DNA from 3 places in the Mesorhizobium sp. 43Arga genome. Region 3 is predicted to be linked to each of the others. Evidence: riboswitches for the same ligand, from Rfam matches in the RefSeq annotation. Region 3 holds a riboswitch; each other region holds the start of a gene.
What was found. A riboswitch is a leader RNA that binds a small molecule or an ion and turns the genes downstream of it on or off. The one in region 3 is predicted to bind cobalamin.
Positions count from the first base shown of each region.

Region 1: it holds a riboswitch for cobalamin, as region 3 does, so the genes downstream of both, ACWGS8_RS08240 (DUF1636 family protein) here and bluB (5,6-dimethylbenzimidazole synthase) in region 3, are expected to answer to the same signal.
Region 2: it holds a riboswitch for cobalamin, as region 3 does, so the genes downstream of both, ACWGS8_RS07625 (CbtB domain-containing protein) here and bluB (5,6-dimethylbenzimidazole synthase) in region 3, are expected to answer to the same signal.

Region 1 is NZ_JBSKBO010000002.1:367,936-371,202, forward strand. Features, by position in the region: gene ACWGS8_RS08235 (winged helix-turn-helix domain-containing protein) at 1-806, shown strand, start outside; cobalamin riboswitch at 836-1,042, shown strand; gene ACWGS8_RS08240 (DUF1636 family protein) at 1,081-1,509, shown strand; gene cobW (cobalamin biosynthesis protein CobW) at 1,512-2,549, shown strand; gene cobN (cobaltochelatase subunit CobN) at 2,568-3,267, shown strand, end outside.
Region 2 is NZ_JBSKBO010000002.1:267,054-270,320, forward strand. Features, by position in the region: gene cobO (cob(I)yrinic acid a,c-diamide adenosyltransferase) at 1-27, opposite strand, end outside; gene cobU (bifunctional adenosylcobinamide kinase/adenosylcobinamide-phosphate guanylyltransferase) at 29-544, opposite strand; gene ACWGS8_RS07620 (CbtA family protein) at 537-1,346, opposite strand; gene ACWGS8_RS07625 (CbtB domain-containing protein) at 1,362-1,541, opposite strand; cobalamin riboswitch at 1,576-1,773, opposite strand; gene ACWGS8_RS07630 (aromatic ring-hydroxylating oxygenase subunit alpha) at 1,905-3,074, shown strand; gene ACWGS8_RS07635 (MFS transporter) at 3,078-3,267, opposite strand, start outside.
Region 3 is NZ_JBSKBO010000004.1:289,237-292,503, forward strand. Features, by position in the region: gene ACWGS8_RS17020 (TetR/AcrR family transcriptional regulator) at 1-353, shown strand, start outside; gene ACWGS8_RS17025 (hypothetical protein) at 454-1,437, shown strand; partial or broken gene bluB (5,6-dimethylbenzimidazole synthase) at 1,530-2,189, opposite strand; cobalamin riboswitch at 2,291-2,470, opposite strand; gene ACWGS8_RS17035 (histone deacetylase family protein) at 2,592-3,267, shown strand, end outside.

The DNA.
Region 1 (3,267 bases), on a different contig from region 3:
AGATCTACCGCGAGGTCGTCGCGCGCGGCCCGATCGCCGCTTCGGCGCTGGAAGGCCAGAAAGGTTCGGGCGGCTGGTGGGGCTGGAGCCATGCCAAGCACGCGTTCGAATGGCTGTTCTGGGCCGGGCGCATCACCACGGCGCACCGCCGCGGCTTCGAGCGCTTCTATGATTTGCCGGAGCGCGTGCTGCCGCAGGCTATCCTCGATCTGCCGGTGCCGCCGGCCGAGGACGCGCACCGCGAATTGCTGCGCATTTCCGCCCGCGCCCATGGCGTGGCGACATCGGGCGATTTGCGCGACTACTTTCGGCTGTCGCCGGCCGAGATGAAAGGCCGGCTGGAGGAACTGGTCGAGCTGGGCGAACTCGTGCCGGTGCGTGTCGAAGGCTGGGACAAGCCGGCTTACCTCCACAAGGACGCCCGCCTGCCCCGGAAAATCGAGGCCCGCGCCCTGTTGGCACCGTTCGACCCGGTCGTTTTCGAGCGCTCGCGCTCCGAGCGGCTGTTCGATTTCCACTACCGCATCGAAATCTACACGCCGGCCGAAAAGCGCCAATACGGCTACTACGTCCTGCCCTTCCTGCTCGGCGACCGGATTGTCGCGCGCGTCGACCTCAAGGCCGACCGGCCCGCCGGCGTCCTGCGCGTCCACGCCGCCTACGCCGAGCCCGGCGCGCCGCCGGAAACCGCGGCTCAGCTCGTCGAGGAACTGAAGCAGATGCAGGGCTGGCTCGGCCTTGAACGCATGGAAGTGACGCCCGCCGGCGATCTGGGTCAGGCGCTGGCCGACATCGCCATGTCGTAGCCGCGCGTTGACACCGCTGCCCGCAACAGCCTAAATCCGCTCCAGACGGTCCCTTGCCCGCAACGGCAGGGGCTAAGAGGGAATGCGGTGCGAGGTGCAAAAAACTCAAATCCGCGGCTGTCCCCGCAACTGTAAGCGAAGAGCCAAGGCCGAAAGCCACTGGGACGTTCCCGGGAAGGCGGCACCCAAGGCGATGACCCGCGAGCCAGGAGACCTGCCGTCTGCGACAAAGAATCCGATCGCCCGGCGGGTTTCCGGGCAAGGAGCCCGGCTTTTGGACCAGAACGGCAGTTTTTCGGCTGGCACAGCGGACAATTCGTCCGCCGACAGCGACGCCTTGGCCGGCGTCACCGTCATCGTCTGCGCCTCCTGTCGCGACGAGACCGGCTCGGACGCCCATCCCCGCGCCGGCGAACTGCTAGCCGAAGACACGCGCCGCGCCGCATCTGATGAAAACATCCGCATCCGCACGGTCGAATGTCTCGGCAATTGCAAGCGCCGGCTCAGCGCCGCGATCCTGCGCGACGGCTGCTGGAGCTATGTGTTCGGCGACCTGACCGCGACCAGCGGCGCCGACCTCGTCACCGGCGCAAAGCTCTTCGCCACCTCGACCGACGGCCTCATCCCCTGGCGCGGCCGGCCCGATTCCCTCAAGCGCGGCCTCGTTGCCCGCATTCCTCCCCTCGACCTGCTGAAGGACTGATCATGAGCGCTTCCGTCACCCGCGTCCCCTGCACCGTCGTCACCGGCTTCCTCGGCGCCGGCAAGACGACGCTGGTCCGCCATCTCCTCGAAAACGCCGGCGGCAAGCGCATTGCTATTATCGTCAACGAGTTCGGCGACATCGGCATTGACGGCGAGATCTTGAAGGGCTGCGGTATCGACACCTGCCCGGAGGAAAACATCGTCGAACTGGCCAATGGCTGCATTTGCTGCACTGTGGCCGACGATTTCGTACCGGCGCTCGACCAGATCCTGTCGCTCAACCCGAAGGTCGACCACATCCTGATCGAAACCTCGGGCCTGGCCCTGCCCAAGCCTCTGGTCCAGGCCTTCCAGTGGCCGACGGTGAAGAGCCGCGTCACCGTCGATGGCGTCATCGCCGTGGTCGATGGGCCGGCGCTTGCCGAAGGCCGCGTCGCCAACGACATGGACGCCCTGCAGGCGCAGCGCGCGCAAGACGACAGCCTCGACCATGACGACCCGGTCGAGGAGGTGTTCGAAGACCAGATCGCCTGCGCCGACCTGATCATCCTTTCGAAGAGCGACCTGATGGACGCCGCCGGTTCGGCCCGCGCCAACGCCATCGTCAACGAACATTCCGCCCGCGCCGTCAAGATCGTGCCGACCTCGTATGGCAAGGTCGATCCTTCCGTGCTGCTCGGGCTCGGTCTTGCCGTCGAGGACGACATCGAGAACCGCAAATCCCATCATGACGGCGCGTTCGACCACGAGCATGACGACTTCGACACCTTCATCGTCGACATCCCGTCGATCGCCAATCCGGACGAGTTGGCAAAACGCGTCGCCGCCGCCGCTGAACAGGAAAACGTGCTGCGCGTGAAAGGCTTCGTCGAGGTCGGCGGCAAGCCGATGCGGCTTTTGCTGCAGGCCGTCGGCCAGCGCGTCAATCATTACTATGACCGCGCCTGGACCGCCGAGGACGACCGCCGTTCGCGCCTGGTCGTCATCGGCCTCAAGGGGCTGAACCGCCCGGCAATCGAGCGTATACTCGCCGGCTGATTTCAGACACGGGCCGCGATGCATATCCTCACCACGACCTCCGCTTCGCTCGACGATCTCGCCGAGCCGGTCGATCTGCGGCAGACGCCGGCGGATATCGTGGCCCTGTCGTTCACCGACAGCGACCTCGCCGGACTGGCGGCCGCCTGGAAGGCGGATGCCGGCCGTTTGCCCTCAATGCGGCTGGCGGCGCTGCGCGACCTGCGCCACCCCATGTCCGTCGACCTCTGGGTCGACAGCGTCGCCCGCCACGCCAAGATCATCCTGGTGCGCATCCTGGGCGGCTACGACTGGTGGCGCTATGGCTGCGACCAGCTGGCCTCGACCGCTCGGGAACGCGGCATAAAACTGGCGCTGCTGCCCGGTGAAAGCCACGACGAGGATATCAGGCTGATCGAAGCCTCGACGCTGCCGCGCCGGGAATTGGAAGCCCTGCTCGGCTATTTCCGCGAGGGCGGCCCGGCCAATATGGGCGCTCTGGTGCAGAGGCTGGCCAGGTTGGTTGGGCAGGACGCGGCCGTTGTTGAGCCGGTGACGGTGCCAAAAGCCGGCTACTACGAGCCAGGCCGCGGCGTCGTCCCCCTCCCCCTTGAGGGAGAGGGAAGGGTCGTGCCCATTCTCTTCTACCGCTCGATGCTGCTGGCCGCCGACGTCGCGCCCATCGACGCTCTTTTCGACGCGCTGCGGCAGCGCGGCATCACGCCTGTCCCCATCTTCG
Region 2 (3,267 bases), on a different contig from region 3:
GATGGGCTTGTTGTCGATGTCGGTCATGTCACTTCACCTTGAGCGGCAGCCCCGCCACGATTAGCAGCATGGTATCAGCGATCGCCGCGACCTGCTGGTTGAGCCGGCCGGCATCATCGCGAAAACGGCGCGCCAGGGCGTTGTCAGGCACGATGCCTTGCCCGACTTCGTTGGAGACGACGAACCATGGGCCGCGCGGCCGCGACAGCACATCCGCCAGCCGCCGGCTCTCGGCGCCGACATCGTGATCGGCCAGCATGTGATTGGTCAGCCATAGCGTCAGGCAGTCGACCAGCACCGGCCGGTCGTCAGGCAAGGCCTCGAGCGCACCGGCAAGGTCGAGCGGCGCGTCAATGGTCGTCCAGCCTTCGCCGCGCCGCGAGCGGTGCAGCGCAATGCGCTCGCGCATTTCGTCGTCATAGGCCTGCGCGGTGGCAATGTAGGTCCATGGTGACGGCAACGCCGTCACCAGGATTTCGGCATGCGCGCTCTTGCCGGAGCGCGCACCGCCGATGATGAAGGTCAGCTTGTTGCGATCAGGCAAAGCTGTCGCGCAGGCTGGTCGCGGTGCCGGTGAAGCGTCCGCGCACCACGCCGACGACCGCGCCGAGCACCAGCCAGAACACCAGATTGGTCAGCGTCACCGCCACCACGAACTGGTGGTGCAGGCCTTCCGGGATCGGCGTCTCGAAGCTGTCGGGCTGCGGCGCGCCGACGACGTGCGGAGCGACGATCAGCGCCACTGCAAGGATGGCCAGCGGCAGCGACTTGCGGAACGCGATCAGCCCGAGCCCGATGGCGGTCGCGATCACGGTCGCCACCCACCAGATCTGGCGCTGCGTGAGGTCGGCCGCAGGCATGGCCGGCAGTTCCGGCGGCAGGCCGAGACCGGGCGCCAGTGTGAAGATGGCAAAGCCGGCAAGACCCCAGAACACGCCCTGGCGCCAATTGCCGATGCCGCCGGCGAATTCCGAAACCGCGACCAGGATCAGCGCGAAGCCGATGCCGGTCACGACATTGGACACGACGTTGAAAGCAAAGCGCTCGAAGCCGTCGGCCGGCGCCCAACCTTCGTCTTCGGCCGGAGCGGCGGGTGCTGGCGTGGCGGCGCTCATGGCGTTCGATGCCGCCGGTGCGGCGGAGCTCATTGCGTTGCCGCTAGCGGCCCCAGTTGGTGCCGCGGGTGCGGCGGCATGGTCATGGCTATGGCCGCCTTCGGCCTGTTCGTAGACTTCCGCCTTGAGGATCAGCGGTACTGTTGCATAGGCCTGCATGCAGGCGAGCACGACGCCGGCCACGAGCCCCGCTATCGCCGCGATGAACACGACGTTGCGAAACAGATTCATGATGTCAGATCCTCGTCAGTGGCAGGGAAACGCCATCGAATGCCGGTTGTCATGACCGGCATTGTGGACGGCATCGATATGCGAGAAGCCGACAAAGCCAATGATGAACGTGCCGAGCAGCGCGGCGAGCGCCAGCTGCATGAAGCGCGACTGCGAGGAGACGGAGGCGCCGAGGGAGACGGAAGCGGTATTCATATCTTGTCCTTTCACCCTCCACCCGAGGGCCCGTCAGTTTTTGCCGTCGTCGGCAGGTCTCCTGGCTCACGGATCAGCGCCCTTCCCCACCTTCCCGAAGACGAATCTTCAGTGGCATATGGAGAGGACTACCGCACACAGTTGCGGGGGCAGCCACGGCATTGGGCAAGAATTTCGCCCGCACCGCATTCCCTCTTGGCTCCAAAACGGAACCGACGACTGTATGACTATAGGGAAAATCGCGACACGCGGCAAACCAAATTCCGCCGGCAAACAGCGCGATTGCGCCATGCCGTCTCCAGGCACGACAATTGACAATTCTCATGGCCGGGTGTCGGCTGGCATCTTCACAGGAAGCCAGCCATGCAGCCCACTGCCAGCGAGCGCGCCCCTTACAATGGCCTGACCCAGGCCGAACCGACCCTGCCCTCATCGGCCTATTGGGACAATGAGAGCTACCAGCGCGACCTCGATGCCATCTGGTACAAAAACTGGCTGCTCGTCTGCCGCGAGACCGACCTGGCAGAGCCGCTGGCTTTCCGCCGATTCCGCATCGGCACGCAGGACATCATCGTGCTGCGCGACGACACTGGCGTCTTGCGTGCTTTCCATAACACCTGCCGGCATCGCGGCTCGCAGCTTTGCCAGGAAATTGAAGGGCGACTGAAGGCGCGATTGATCACGTGCCCCTATCACGCCTGGTCCTACTCACTTCGCGGCGACCTCGTGCGCGTGCCGTCGAAATCGCTGCCCGATGCCTTCGACAAGGCCGACCATCCGCTCTACCGCGTCGCCCTCTCGGTATGGCGCGGCTTCGTCTTCATCCATCTGCAGCAGGACGCGGCGGGCTCGGCGCAGGCCTCCTTCGACCCTGCCTCCGGTAATCTCGGCAACTGGCCGCTGGAAACGCTGGTATCAGGCCATGTGCTGCGCAAGGTGATGCACTGCAACTGGAAGATTTTTTGGGAAAACTTCAACGAGTGCCTGCACTGCCCGGGCGTTCACAAGGACCTGTCGCGACTGGTGCCGATCTATGGCCGCGGCCTGATGAGCCGGCACGACGACCCCGAATGGACGCGCCACGCCGACAATGACGCACCGGAATTTTCCGGCGGCCTGCGCGCCGGCGCCGAGACCTGGTCGCGCGACGGCAAGACGCATGGGCCGATCTTCTCCGGGCTGACGCCGGCCGAACGCACCGCGGGTCAGACCTACGCCACCAGCCTGCCCTCGATGTTCATCGTCGGTCATATCGACTATGTCAGGACGGTACGCCTGGTGCCGCTCGGCCCGGAAGAGTCCGAACTTGTCGCCGAGTGGCTGTTCGCGCCCGAAGCGCTGGCCGCGACCGATATCGACAACATCGTCGCTTTCGGCACGCAGGTGCTGGAAGAGGACGCCGCCATCTGTGAGGTCAACCAGAGAGGCCTGCGCTCGATGCGCCACCAGGCTGGCGTGCTGATGCCGGAGGAGTACGACCTGCACCGTTTCCACAACTGGGTGCGCGAGCGCCACGCAGCACTTTCACCGTGATCCTCACAGTGACTTCGGCAGGTATCGCCACGTGACAAAACCGCAAACCGCCGCCAGCAGACCGAGCGTGACGAACACCGAGCCCAGTCCGAAGAAGGCCAGCACGATGGAATAGACCAGCGGCGGCGTCAATTCGGAAAAATCGAGATAGGTGCGGTAGACCGCTGCCATCTGCGCCCGCTCATAGGAGCGC
Region 3 (3,267 bases):
GCTGGCAGCACTTCGTCGACGAATGCACGACCTATATCGAAATGGCGCTGGAGCCGGAAATCCAGCGCATCATGTTCCGCGACGGTCCGGCCGTGCTGGGCGATCCGGCACAATGGCCGAATGCCAATGCCTGCGTCGGTTCAATGACCGATCATCTGACCGCACTGCAGGGGGAAGGGGTGGTCGTCCCGAGCGTCGACCCCGAGACCGCCGCGCGGCTGATCAACGGGGCGAGCAGCCAGGCGGCGCAGCGGATCGCCAATTCGAACGACCCCGAAGCGACGTCGAAGATCGTCGTTGCGGCGTTCAAGCAACTGCTCGAGGGACTGCTCAGAAAACCAGCTTTGCAATAGAACTAAATCCTCGTTGGGCGCCCCGCTGATCACAGCCCGCGATTGACAATCGCGAGGCTGAGCGCATCCTTCCCAGCCATCTCTGAGGGGAGATTCGGGCATGTGGGATTTCGATATCGGCAGGTCGGTGTCCATCATGATGCGGACCTGGCCCTTCATTGTCTTTCGCATGATCATCTATTTCGGCATCACGCTGGCCTATATCGTGGCGACCGGCACCGGTGCGTCGGTCGGCTACGGCGTCGGCCATATCTCCACCGATCCTGACGGGCCGATGTCTTTTGCCCTTTGGGGCGGCGTGGTCGGCTTCGGCGTCGTTTCGATCGCCGTCTATTGGATCCGCGAATACATTCTCTACGTCGTCAAGGCCGGCCATATCGCCGTTATGGTCCATCTGATCGACGGCCGGGATGTCCCCGACGGCCAGAACCAGATCGCCTATGCCAGGCAGGTCGTGACCGAGCGTTTCGCCGAGGCCAACATCCTTTTCGTCGTCGACCAACTGGTCAAGGGCGCCATCCGCGCCATCACCGGCCTGCTCGGCGGCATTGCCGCCTTCCTGCCCATTCCGGGCCTGAGCGGCCTGGTCTCCTTCATCAACACGGTGATCCGCCTGTCGCTGACCTATGTCGACGAGATCATCCTCGGCTACAACATCCGCATCAATTCGTCCTCGCCCTTCGAGACGGCGCGCCAAGGCGTGGTGCTCTATGCCCAGAACGGCAAGACCATGGTCAAGAATGCGGTCTGGCTGGCGGTCATCATGTGGGGCGTGTCCTTCGTCATCTTCTTGGCTATGCTGGCTCCGGCCGGCGCCATTCTCTTCATCATGCCCGGACAACTCGCCGGCTGGGCCTTCGTGCTCGCCATCGTCTTCGCCTGGGCCTTCAAGGCGGCCTTCATCGAGCCCTTCGCCATCGCTTGCCTGATGCAGGTCTATTTCAAGACCATCGCCGGCCAGGTGCCTGACCCCGCCTGGGATATCAGACTGGCCGAGGCGTCGTCGAAGTTCCGGGAATTGAAGGACAAGGCGCTGGCCTCCTTTGGTGGCTCGCGCTGGGGCACGGCTGGCGCGACGCGCTGATCAGCCGGGCATGTGGTCGTCGGCGCGGCATCGGAGGCGTTGAGGCGCGCCACCGCTGACTTGAGCGGCGCCTCACCTTGCCCGCAAAAAGTCTCGCTCATGATCAGTTCGGGCAGCGGCAGCCGCCGGCCCCAGCCGTGTGTTTCAAGGTCGGGTTTGGGTGCGAACTCGGAAACCCGGCCGACGCAGAGATAGGCGATCGGCGTCACGTGCTCGGGAATGGACAGCAGGCTCTTCAACGCTTGGGGCTCGATGATGCTGACCCAGCCGACCCCGACGCCTTCGGCGCGCGCGGCCAGCCAGAAATTCTGCACCGCGCAGACCGCGCTGTAGAGATCCATCTCCGGATTGTGCCAGCGTCCCAGCGGCGAGTTTTTTGAGCGCTCGCGGTCGCAGGTGATGCAGATGTTGAGGGCGCTTTCGCAGATGCCTTCAAGCTTGAGCTTGCGGTAGAGCGCCTGTCTTTCCACTTCGATTTCAGGCAATTCCTGTTCGCGCGCGGCCAGGAACAGGTCGCGCACATCAGCCCGCCGCGCGGCGTCGCGGATGACGATGAAATTCCACGGCTGCATGAAGCCGACCGACGGTGCGTGGTGAGCGGCAAGCAGAAGCCGCGCCAGCACCGCGTCATCGAGCGCGTCGGGCAGGAAATGGCTGCGCACGTCGCGCCGCGTGAACATGGCGCGATAGACCGCGTCACGCGCCATCTGGTCAAATCCGTCGCCCATAGGAGCGGTCATGTGTTCCGGCATCGCTCGTCCCCTTGCGATTGCAATAGTTTCACACCGCCAGAGCGTACTTTGTGCGTCCGAGTGGACGCACGTGGCTCTGATGCCAGCCGCCTGACCATGCGGATGACGATGCCTGCCAGGCCGGTCTTCTGGCTCGGGATCAACCCGCGTCCGGTGCCTTCCCGTCATCGACAGTGGCATATACCGGCGCGGTCCCCCTCACAGCGTTGGGCACGCCACGGAGTTCAACCGTGTTCCCGATTCTCCCGCTTGCGGCGGGCACCAGGCAGTGACGGCGACCTTACGCCGAAGCCGCGGCTGCGCCAATCCCCGCAGCGACGCCAATGGACGCAGGCGCGATTTTCCCCAGTCATCAAGCTGCAATGCATGGCCATCGCTGCACCGGGGCACTAGATAGGGAGCATGACAACCCGTCTCTACACGCATCCGATCTTCCTTGAGCACATCACGCCGCCCGGTCACCCCGAGCGGCCGGACCGCCTGCGCGCCATCGAGCGCGTACTTGATGACGAGGCCTTTGCCGCGCTCGATCGCGTCAAGGCGCCGGAGGGCGACGAGGCCACCATCCTCTACGCCCACCCCGCCGATTTCGTCGCCCGTGTGCGAGCCGCGATTCCCGAAGAGGGCATTGCCCGCATCGATGCCGACACCACCGCCAGCCCGAAGAGCTGGCAGGCGGTGATCGCCGCGATCGGCGCCGCCAACGCCGCCGTCGACGACGTCTTTGCCGGCCGTGCCGACAATGTCTTCGTCGCCGCCCGGCCGCCCGGCCACCATGCCGAAAAGGCCACCGCCATGGGCTTCTGCTTCTTCAACACGGCGGCGATCGCTGCGCGCTATGCGCAGAACAAGCATGGCGCCGAGCGTGTCGCGGTCGTCGACTGGGATGTGCATCACGGCAACGGCACGCAGGATATCTTCTGGGACGATCCCTCGGTGCTCTATTGCTCGACGCACCAGATGCCACTTTATCCCGGCACCGGCGCGAAGAACGAGACCGGCGCCGGCAACATTGTCAACGCGCCTTTGGCGCCGCAGACCGGCAGCGAGGTGTTTCGCGATGCCTTCCTGTCGCGCG